DNA from 3 places in the Tenacibaculum sp. SDUM215027 genome. Region 2 is predicted to be linked to each of the others. Evidence: riboswitches for the same ligand, from Rfam matches in the RefSeq annotation. Region 2 holds a riboswitch; each other region holds the start of a gene.
What was found. Region 2 has a riboswitch for cobalamin ahead of ACQYZ7_RS09770 (hypothetical protein). Riboswitches for the same ligand answer to the same signal wherever they lie in the genome.
Positions count from the first base shown of each region.

Region 1: linked by a shared signal. The riboswitch ahead of metE (5-methyltetrahydropteroyltriglutamate--homocysteine S-methyltransferase) and the one ahead of ACQYZ7_RS09770 (hypothetical protein) in region 2 are both predicted to bind cobalamin.
Region 3: linked by a shared signal. The riboswitch ahead of ACQYZ7_RS11565 (TonB-dependent receptor domain-containing protein) and the one ahead of ACQYZ7_RS09770 (hypothetical protein) in region 2 are both predicted to bind cobalamin.

Region 1 covers NZ_JBNXUE010000001.1:1,183,453-1,186,719, reverse strand. Annotated here, with positions in the region: gene ACQYZ7_RS05615 (NAD(P)/FAD-dependent oxidoreductase) at 1-217, shown strand, start outside; gene ACQYZ7_RS05610 (DJ-1/PfpI family protein) at 224-979, shown strand; cobalamin riboswitch at 1,089-1,275, shown strand; gene metE (5-methyltetrahydropteroyltriglutamate--homocysteine S-methyltransferase) at 1,465-3,267, shown strand, end outside.
Region 2 covers NZ_JBNXUE010000003.1:329,505-332,771, forward strand. Annotated here, with positions in the region: gene ACQYZ7_RS09765 (anthranilate synthase component I family protein) at 1-791, opposite strand, end outside; gene ACQYZ7_RS09770 (hypothetical protein) at 1,006-2,031, opposite strand; cobalamin riboswitch at 2,180-2,374, opposite strand; gene asnB (asparagine synthase B) at 2,627-3,267, shown strand, end outside.
Region 3 covers NZ_JBNXUE010000004.1:327,734-331,000, reverse strand. Annotated here, with positions in the region: gene ACQYZ7_RS11575 (bifunctional adenosylcobinamide kinase/adenosylcobinamide-phosphate guanylyltransferase) at 1-36, opposite strand, end outside; gene ACQYZ7_RS11570 (ABC transporter substrate-binding protein) at 138-1,076, shown strand; cobalamin riboswitch at 1,086-1,280, shown strand; gene ACQYZ7_RS11565 (TonB-dependent receptor domain-containing protein) at 1,312-3,183, shown strand; gene ACQYZ7_RS11560 (YncE family protein) at 3,187-3,267, shown strand, end outside.

The DNA.
Region 1 (3,267 bases), on a different contig from region 2:
TATTATTGGAAGAAACAAAGCTGTACTTGACTTCCCTGGACAGAAACAATCTTTAAAAGGTTTTATTGCTTGGCTAATTTGGATTTTTGTACACATTATGGGGCTTGTAAACTTTAAAAACAAAGTAAGAACTCTATACAACTGGTTGGGATACTACATATATAAAGACCAATATTTTAGAATGATTATTAAACCTACAGAAAGAAATAAAAAATAAAAAAACATGAAAAAAGTTAGCTTTATAACAATGCTGGTATTTGTAATTATTGCTATCAGCTGTAATTCTAAGAAATCGAAATCCAACGAAAAAACTGAAAAAGTTGAACAAGTTATATCTCCATCTGATACACTTACTAAACATCTAAAACCTTTTAATCCTGAATTACCAACTATAGGACTTTTAATGTTTAATGGTGTTTTACAAGGAGAAGTTATTGCAACGTCAGATGTATTTGGAAAAGTAGACAAAGATGGTAAACAACTTTTTAATGTAGTAGCTATCGCTGAAACAACAAAACCAATTACCACCGAAGAAGGAATGCATTTTGTTCCTGACTATACTTTTGATAATTGCCCTAAATTAACAGCTTTATTTGTACCAAGTGCTTATGATATGTATGCACAAGTACATAATGATAAAATTGTAGATTTTATAAAAACAAAAAACCAAGAAACTCAATACACTGTTAGTAATTGTGCTGGTGCCAATTTAATTGGTAAATCAGGTATCGCTGATGGTCATAAAATTGTAACATGGATTGGTGGTGGTGTGCAATTGCAAAAGGATTATCCTAATTTAAAAGTGCAAAATGACAGCTTGGTAACTTTTGTTAAAGATGGTAAGTTTTTATCTTCAAACGGAAATTTAGCTAGTTATATCTCAGCTTTAGAACTACTCGAAATCATGACAAATACTGAACATAGAAAATTTGTTGAAAGCTACTTATATCTAGATCAACTTAAAAACTGGGAAAAATAACAAAATTTAAAATCTTGTTAAAACTCAAGAAGCATCAGTATACTGATGCTTTTTTTATTACCTGTTCTAAAAAAATAATACATACATTTACCCCGATAAGTTCTTTACATACTTCATCAACCGGAAAGGTTTTACTTAGCTGTAGATTAATAGGGAATCGTGTGCAAATCACGAGCTGTCGCGCAACTGTAAGTAACACACCAAAGGTTTTTATCCTAGAGTATCCACTGCCAAAAGCGGGAAGGATGATAAAAACTGTTATAAGTCAGGAGACCTGCCTATTCGGATATTGACAATGCTTTCGCGATTTGAAGCTTTTGGGTCATACCGATGATATATTTTTAACGCACACTTTCTCTTATGAAATGCTGTGCTTTTTTGGTATGTCATTATTTTTTTCCTCAACCATCACATTGTTTTTTAGCATTGCGAAGCATCTAAAAGAACTTTTAAAATTAATGTTTAATTATAAAAGTTAAAAAGAAATGCAAACGCACATTCTTGGCTATCCGCGTATTGGTAGCAACAGAGAACTCAAAAAAGCCTGCGAGCAATATTGGTCGGGCAAAACTAGTTTACAGGAACTTCTTGAAACAGGAAGAAACATCTGTCAACAAAACTGGAAAACACAACAAGAAGCAGGAATAGACCTTATTCCTTGTAATGATTTTTCTTATTACGATCAGGTGTTAGATATGACACTTAGTGTTGGTGCTATTCCTAAACGTTACAACGAAGTAGCTTTAAAAACTTCAAACTCTGAGCTTGATCTTTATTTTGCCATGGCAAGAGGATATCAAAAAGATGAACTTGATATTACTGCTATGGAAATGACTAAGTGGTTTGATACTAATTACCATTACATTGTTCCTGAGTTTCATAAAAATCAGGAGTTTAAACTATTCTCTAATAAAATTGTTAATGAATTTGTTGGAGCTAAACAATTAGGAATTAATGCTAAACCTGTAATTATTGGTCTGGTTAGCTACCTTCTTTTAGGTAAAGAAAAAGAAGAAGGTTTTGATAAGTTAGATTTAGCCTCAAAGTTACTTCCTGTTTATATTGAAATACTTCAAGAACTTCAAGCCCAGGGTGCAGAATGTATTCAATTTGATGAACCATTTTTAGCATTAGATTTAAGCGAAAAAGCCAAAGAGACCTATCAATTTATCTATAATGAGATTAGAAAAAAGTTTCCAAAACTAAAGTTTATGGTAGCTACATATTTTGAAGGTCTAAAAGACAATATTTCATTAGCTAACACACTACCTATCGACACATTACACATCGACTTAGTTCGTTGTGAAGACCAACTAGACGATGTATTAGACACTCTTCCTGAGAATAAATCTCTATCATTAGGTATTGTAGATGGAAGAAACATTTGGAAGAATGACTTTGAAAAATCGTTACAACTTATTCAAAAAGCGACCAATAAATTAGGTTCTGATAGAATCTTTATTGCTTCTTCTTGTTCCTTGTTACACTCTCCTTGCGATTTAGAGTTAGAAACATCTCTAGATAATGATATAAAACAATGGCTTGCTTTCGCTAAGCAAAAACTTACAGAAGTAAGTTTATTAAAAAAACTATCTGAAAACACCACTAACAAAACTGTTTTAAATGCTTTTGAAGAAAACAAAAAAGCTATTGCTAGCAGAAAATCTTCTTCTTTAATTCACCACAATGATGTAAAACAACGTGTTGATGCCATTACTGAAGTAGATTCTCAAAGAAAAAATGCCTTTTCTATTCGTAAAAAAGCACAAGAAAAAGTATTGAGTTTACCATTATTTCCTACTACAACCATTGGTTCATTCCCTCAAACTAAAGAAGTAAGAAGCTGGAGAGCTCAATTTAAAAAAGGCACCTTAAATAGTGAGGAATATAAATATTTGCTAAAAAAAGAAACTCAAAAAACCATTCAATGGCAAGAAAAAATAGGGCTAGATGTTTTGGTTCATGGTGAATATGAGCGAAATGATATGGTAGAGTATTTTGGTGAACAACTTGCTGGAGTAACTTTTACAAAAAAAGGTTGGGTTCAAAGTTATGGTAGCCGCTGTGTAAAACCTCCTATTATTTACGGTGATGTTTATCGACCTCATCCAATGACTGTTTACTGGTCACAATATGCTCAATCTTTGACTGATAATTGGGTTAAAGGAATGCTAACAGGACCTGTTACTATTTTACAATGGTCTTTTGTACGCGATGATCAACCTCGTTCAACTACCTGTAAACAAATTGCATTAGCTATTCGCGATGAAGTTACGGATTTAGAAAAA
Region 2 (3,267 bases):
CCCATCAACTTAAAACTTCCGTAATCAAAATAGAATAAATACGGAGAAGGATTTATAGAGCGCAAAGCTCTATACACATTAAATTCATCTCCTTTAAATTTTTGTTGAAATTGACGTGATAATACCAACTGAAAAACATCTCCTCTTTTACAGTGTTCTTTTGCTTTTGTTACACTTCCTTTAAACTCTTCGTCGGTAATATTTGAAGTTTCTTCTCCTTGAAAAGCAAAGTCATATTTAGCAAAGGATTGAGAATTTACCAAGTTTTCAATTTCTGATAATCGAGACTCCTCACCTTCAGGAATGTTTTCTATCAAAATCATTTCATTTTTAAAATGATTAATAGCAACGATAAATCTAAAAAAACTATACTGTAATATTGGAATTGCTGACGGAGCTTTCTTTGATTTTAATTGAATAGTTTCAAAGTATTGTACAGCATCGAAAGTGGTATACCCATACAATCCGTTAAATGATTTTATTTCTTCTGAACAGTCTACTGAAATAACATCACTATATGTATCAAATTTTTTATAGAAATCTTTTTGAATAGGTCCTCTTTCTAATTCTTCCTTTTGATAAGACAGTACTAACTCATCATTTTCAGCTTTAATTGTAACCAACGGTTCTATACATAAAAATGAATAACTATTTTCTTTACTGTGATAGTCTGAACTTTCTAACAGCAAACTATTTGCATACTTATCTCTTGTTTTTAAGTACAAACTAACTGGCGTAACCATATCTGCCAGTTGTTTTTTTGCTCTTGTTTTAAAGGTAATTTTTTTCATTTCATTTAATATGTAAAAACAAAAAAGGCTTATCATGAGATAAGCCTTTTCGTTGTATTATAGATATAACAAGATGGTCTCACTAACGTAAGTTACGAGTTTTCCACCACCAGTTATTTAATTGTTGTTTTATCATTATGCTACAAATGTATAAAGTGATTTTGATTTTACAAACTTTTTTAGATTAAAAATTTATAAATCAATAAACAGCAACTTAATTAATAGAAAAATTTTCTTTAGAGAAGAAAATATCTATTGGTGAACTCCCTATTCCCTTTACTGTTTTAAAAACAGTTTTATCTTCGTTATAAATAACTAGCACACTTTTATCTGTATCAAAAAAATCTTCTGCTCCCAAAACATACACTTGTCCTGTCGTCGGATGTTCTTTGATAACAGTTGTAAGCATTACCCCTTCTGTCATTGGGTTTACAAACTCTTCTGCTTCTTTACTTACAGTATTAAAACGGTGAACTGCTCCTGTAGCTACCTCTAACCAATAAATATAATTACTTGATAAGCTCATAGTAAGCATACTTGTTTTATAAAGATTCATACCCTCTAATGTTATAGTTTCATTAACAGAATAATTTCTACCAAGACTTACGAATGCTGCTTCTCCCACTCTCTTTTCTGTTCCAACCCAAATTTTATTGTTTTTATCTTTTAGAATTCCTGAAATAACATCTTCAAAAGTTACTACTGTTTTTAATGACTTATCCTTAATATTCAAAACCTTCAACTCTTTACCATCAGCAATCAATACGCTTTCTCCTTCTACTAAAAGTCCTGATTTAGAAAATAAAACCTTATCTGATATTCCTTCCATTTTATCTTTTATTCCTTCATTTATATTAAATAATGATAGGTTATATCTTTTATCTCTTCCTCTTCCATCTGTTGAAACCATTAATCCCTCTGTTTCAGAATACATTGTTAAATACGATGGATCTGCGACCTGAGAAGTAGCTACTGTTTTCTCTACAACTAAGCTTTGTAAATCGAATTTTGTAACAAAATCAGGCCCTGTCTGTGATATTGCAAACAATTTGTTTTCATAACCTGAAAAAGAAATAGTGTTTTTGTTTAGCGACTCATATACATTTGGGGTAAAAACCTGACCTTCATCTAGGTGCCCTATTGTTGTTTTTTCTCCTTCATAACTCAATATAAAAGAATTATTATAAATCGGAATTGGTTCCTGTTTTATTGAATCACTTGAACAAGAAAAAAATGTCATAATAAGACATAGCAATGTAATACTGTATATACGTATCATTTTTATAATTAATTTGAAATTTCTGAAACTAAAAAACACTGATAAACATTCTTCAAAACATAAAATGTTTATGTGTACACATTGCTACTTCTTTTATTCCCGAAAGAAAAACAACAAATTAAATTTGGCAGATCTCCTGACTAACATCTTGTTACTACCTTCCCGTAAAAAACAGTGGTGTAAGAAATAACAAGTATCTATTATATAGACAAAGCTTACAGTTGCGGGTACAGTTTAGGACTTTCACCTAATTCCCTTTTAATTTTCTTTTCTTCAAAGAAAAACCGCGACAAATATATTTTAGTCTCAGGAAAGAAACACCAATTTTACTGTTAAAATTCCAGTTCCTCCTTTCCGCATGAAAACCAACTTTATAATTATTATGAGAATAAATTAAAAAGTAAAATAACAATAGCTTAAAATTCAATTTAAAGTTTTAAAAAAGCTTTTTTATAGAGTATAAAGTTATAATTTATAACCAATAATAATAAAATTATTTAAAAATAAAAACATCATTCAGTTATTTGCATTGTAATAAACAACAAAAATAAAAGTTATGTGTGGAATTGTATGTGCGTTTGATTTAAAGCAACCGTCAGATAAATTAAGACCTCAATTATTAGAAATGGCTAAAAAGGTTCGCCATAGAGGTCCAGATTGGAGCGGAATTTATAGTGATGAGAAAGTAATTATGGCACATGAGCGACTAGCAATTGTTGATCCTGCTTCTGGACAACAACCCCTATTTAGCCATGATCGTAGATTTGTGTTAGCTGCTAATGGAGAAATATACAATCACAAAGAGATAAGAAAGCAACTCAAAGAGCAACATGAATTCTTAACAAAATCTGACTGTGAGGTAATCTTAGCCTTATACAAAGAAAAAGGTATTGAGTTTTTAGATGATTTAAACGGAATTTTTGGCTTTACTGTGTATGATTCTATTACCGATGAATATTTAATAGCTCGTGATCATATGGGAATTATTCCTTTATATATGGGATGGGATAAACACGGTACTTTCTATGTAGCTTCTGAATTAAAAGCTCTGGAAGGTTATTGTAACAAAATTGAGGTTTTTCCTCCGGGTCATTACTATACCCGTGAAGATGGTTTACAAAAATGGTATTCTCGTGATTGGATGGAATACGAAGCTATAAAAGACAACCAAACTTCTATTCATGAAGTTCGTGATGC
Region 3 (3,267 bases), on a different contig from region 2:
ACCTGAACGTTCACCTCCTGAGATATAATGTATCATGAAATCGTATTTTATGTTGACACAAAGATTGGAAAGATTTTTAATAAAAAGCAAATTAAAATAGATAACTGTTTATTTTTGCTGAACTAAAACAATGAATTATGACAGTATCTTCTTTTATGCCAGCAGTAACTCAAATGATTTATGATATGGGCTTACAAGATTATTTAAACGGAATTACTTTTGAATGTCCTGAAGTAGCTTTACAAGAAAAAGAGGTCGCTGTTCGATATAAGCTAGAAGGAAAAGTCTTAACAAGTAAAGAAATAACAGCTATTTTTTCAAAAACAAAGGCAGAAGGGAAAACTTTATACTATGTTGACGAGCCTGTTTTGGAAAGTATAGCACCCGATATTGTTTTTACACAAGATGTTTGTGATGTTTGCCAGATAGACACAGAATCTGTGGCAAAATCAGCGTATAAATTACCGAAGATTCCAGAGTTAATTTCTATAACACCAAACTCTTTAGAAGACGTTTTTGATAATGCATTAACCATTGCAAAAGCGATGAAAAAAGAAAAGGTAGGAGAGAAGTATGTGAATGGATTGAAAAAGCGTGTTTATGATATTGTTGATGTGCAACGTGAACATAAAATCCAGTCGAAAAGTGTGATGTTATTAGAGTGGATTGATCCGTTATTTAATTGCGGACACTGGATTCCTCATCAGATAGGATATGCTGGAGGTATTGATTTATTGTCACATCCATCAGGAGATAGTATTGTAATTTCTTGGGATAAAATCGTAAAATACGATCCTGAGGTGTTAATTATTGCTCCTTGTGGATACGGAATTGACAGAACTCTTGAAGATATGAAGTTTTTAGAAGAAAGAGAAGAATGGAAGTCTTTAAGAGCTGTAAAAAACGAACAAGTTTATATTGCTGACTTTGCTATGTTTACACAATCGTCTGCAGGGACTTTAGTAGAAGGAGTGGAATGTTTAGCTAAAATGATTCATCCAGATTATTATACACTACCAGAGAACTTAAAAACAAAATTCGCAAATTATCATGACTTGATGGTTGCTAATTTATAAGAATACTATACATTTGCCGTGATTTTTGGTTTTTCTTTAATCATCTATTAAAGAGAATTAAAAGGGAATTCGGTGCAAAACCGAAGCTGTTCCCGCAACTGTAAGCTATTAAGCTTGTAACAATCACTCTTACCACTGTTTTTTAAATGGGAAGGTATGTTACAAGATGCAAGCCAGGAGACCTGCCAATTATTATAATTTAATTAAAACTTTCGGGATAAAAGTTTGGTAGAATATGGCTAAAAAAGTAATTACATTTTTTTCTTTTTTTTATGTGGTTGTTCTGGTAGGGCAAAACGATACAATTTCTTATCGATTGGATGAAGTATTCATCGACGCTACAAAAAAATTAAAAGAAAACTCTATAGGTCAACATGTGGTTAGTCTTTCAGATTCTGTGTTGACACGAAATATTGAGTCTTTTACTGATTTAATAAGATATAATTCATCAATTTATTTAAAGGAGTACGGAAAAGGAGGAACAAGTTCTGTAAGCTTTAGAGGCACAAGTGCTTCCAATACAGCTGTTGTATGGAATGGAATAAATATTAACTCTATAAACAATGGACAAACAGGCTTTAATTCTTTAACAGTAAGTCTAAATGACGCTATTGATGTAAGAAAAGGAGGAGGAAGTATAGAATATGGTTCAGGTGCAATAGGAGGGACTGTGCATTTAAATGATGTTTTAAATTACACAGAAGAGTTTAATGTAAAAAATCAATTTGTATTAACAGGAGGAAGTTACAATACATTCAATTCAATTTTTAAGTCAAAAATCTCCAATTCAAAGTATAGTATAGGTGTGGGAGTTTCTAGAAATTCTTCAGAAAACGATTTTGAATTATTCGATTCTGAATACAAAAATACCAATGGAGCTTATGAAAACTATGGAATTAACTTAGGTTTTGGGCATAAGCTTAACAATCAATCTGAATTAAAATTTTATAGCACAAGCTTTTCTGGAGAACGTCTTTTCTCAGGAACATTGCCTAACCCGACATCAGCAAGAGAAAAATATATTGATTCTAATCAAAGAAATTTACTGGTATATGGTATAGAAAAAGGGAAGATAAGACAAGAAATCAAATTAGCATATCTAACACAGAAATATCAATATTTCTCTAATAAGCTTTCTGAAAACTTCAACTACGGAAAATCGAGAAGATTTATAATGTCCTATAACATAAATTATAAACTTCCAAAAATTAAAGCAGATATATCTTCTTATTCAGAGTATGAATCTACTTTTGGTAGTACTGACGTTATCAAAGAAAAAAATAGAAGACAGTTTTCTCAGTACTTTGTTTATAGACAAGATATACATAAAAATGTTTCCTTTAATGTTAAGTTAAGGAAAGATTTTAATTCAGATTATAAGGTTCCGTTAGTTTATGCTGCAGGAATAAAAGTAACTCCTATTTCAAAATGGTATGTAAGAGTCAACGGATCGAAAAACTATAGAGTACCAACATATAACGATTTATTTTGGCCAGGTCAAGGAAATGAAAATTTGATTCCAGAAACTTCTGTTCAGGGAGAAGTAGGATTAGGGTATTCAAGTAAAGGTTTAAACTTTGATCTAGGAGCTTATTTAATTAATACAGAAGACAAGATAGTCTGGACACCTTCTGGTGATTCAAGCAGACCTGGGGTTTGGGTTCCCATCAATTTAAATGAAACTCAGAATAAAGGTATAGAAGCTAGTTTAAGTTATGAAGTTGTTTTTGGAGAGTATAGATTTAATATATCCTCTAACTATTCTTATGCTTTAGCTAAAGATAGTGAAACAGATAAGTATTTAACTTTTGTGCCTAAACATTTATTGAATAGTAACTTATCGATAAGTCGTAAAAAAGTTAACCTATTTACTCAGTCACTTTATAATGGAGAAGTATATACGACCGAAGATAACTCTAATGATTTTATAGTTCCTAATTTTTTTATAGTTAATGTAGGAGCAGAATATAAGGTATACCAAAAGAAACGAAATCAGCTGTTATTAGGAGTCAAAGTAAATAATCTATTAGGAGAAAAATACATGGTTATGCCAAGGAGGCCTATGCCACAAAGAAATTTTAACATAAATATCAATTATAAATTTTAACAAATGAAAATAACTAAACTATTAGGAGTATTATTCTTAGGGAGTATTCTTTTTACATCATGTAGTGATGATAGAAGTCCAAGT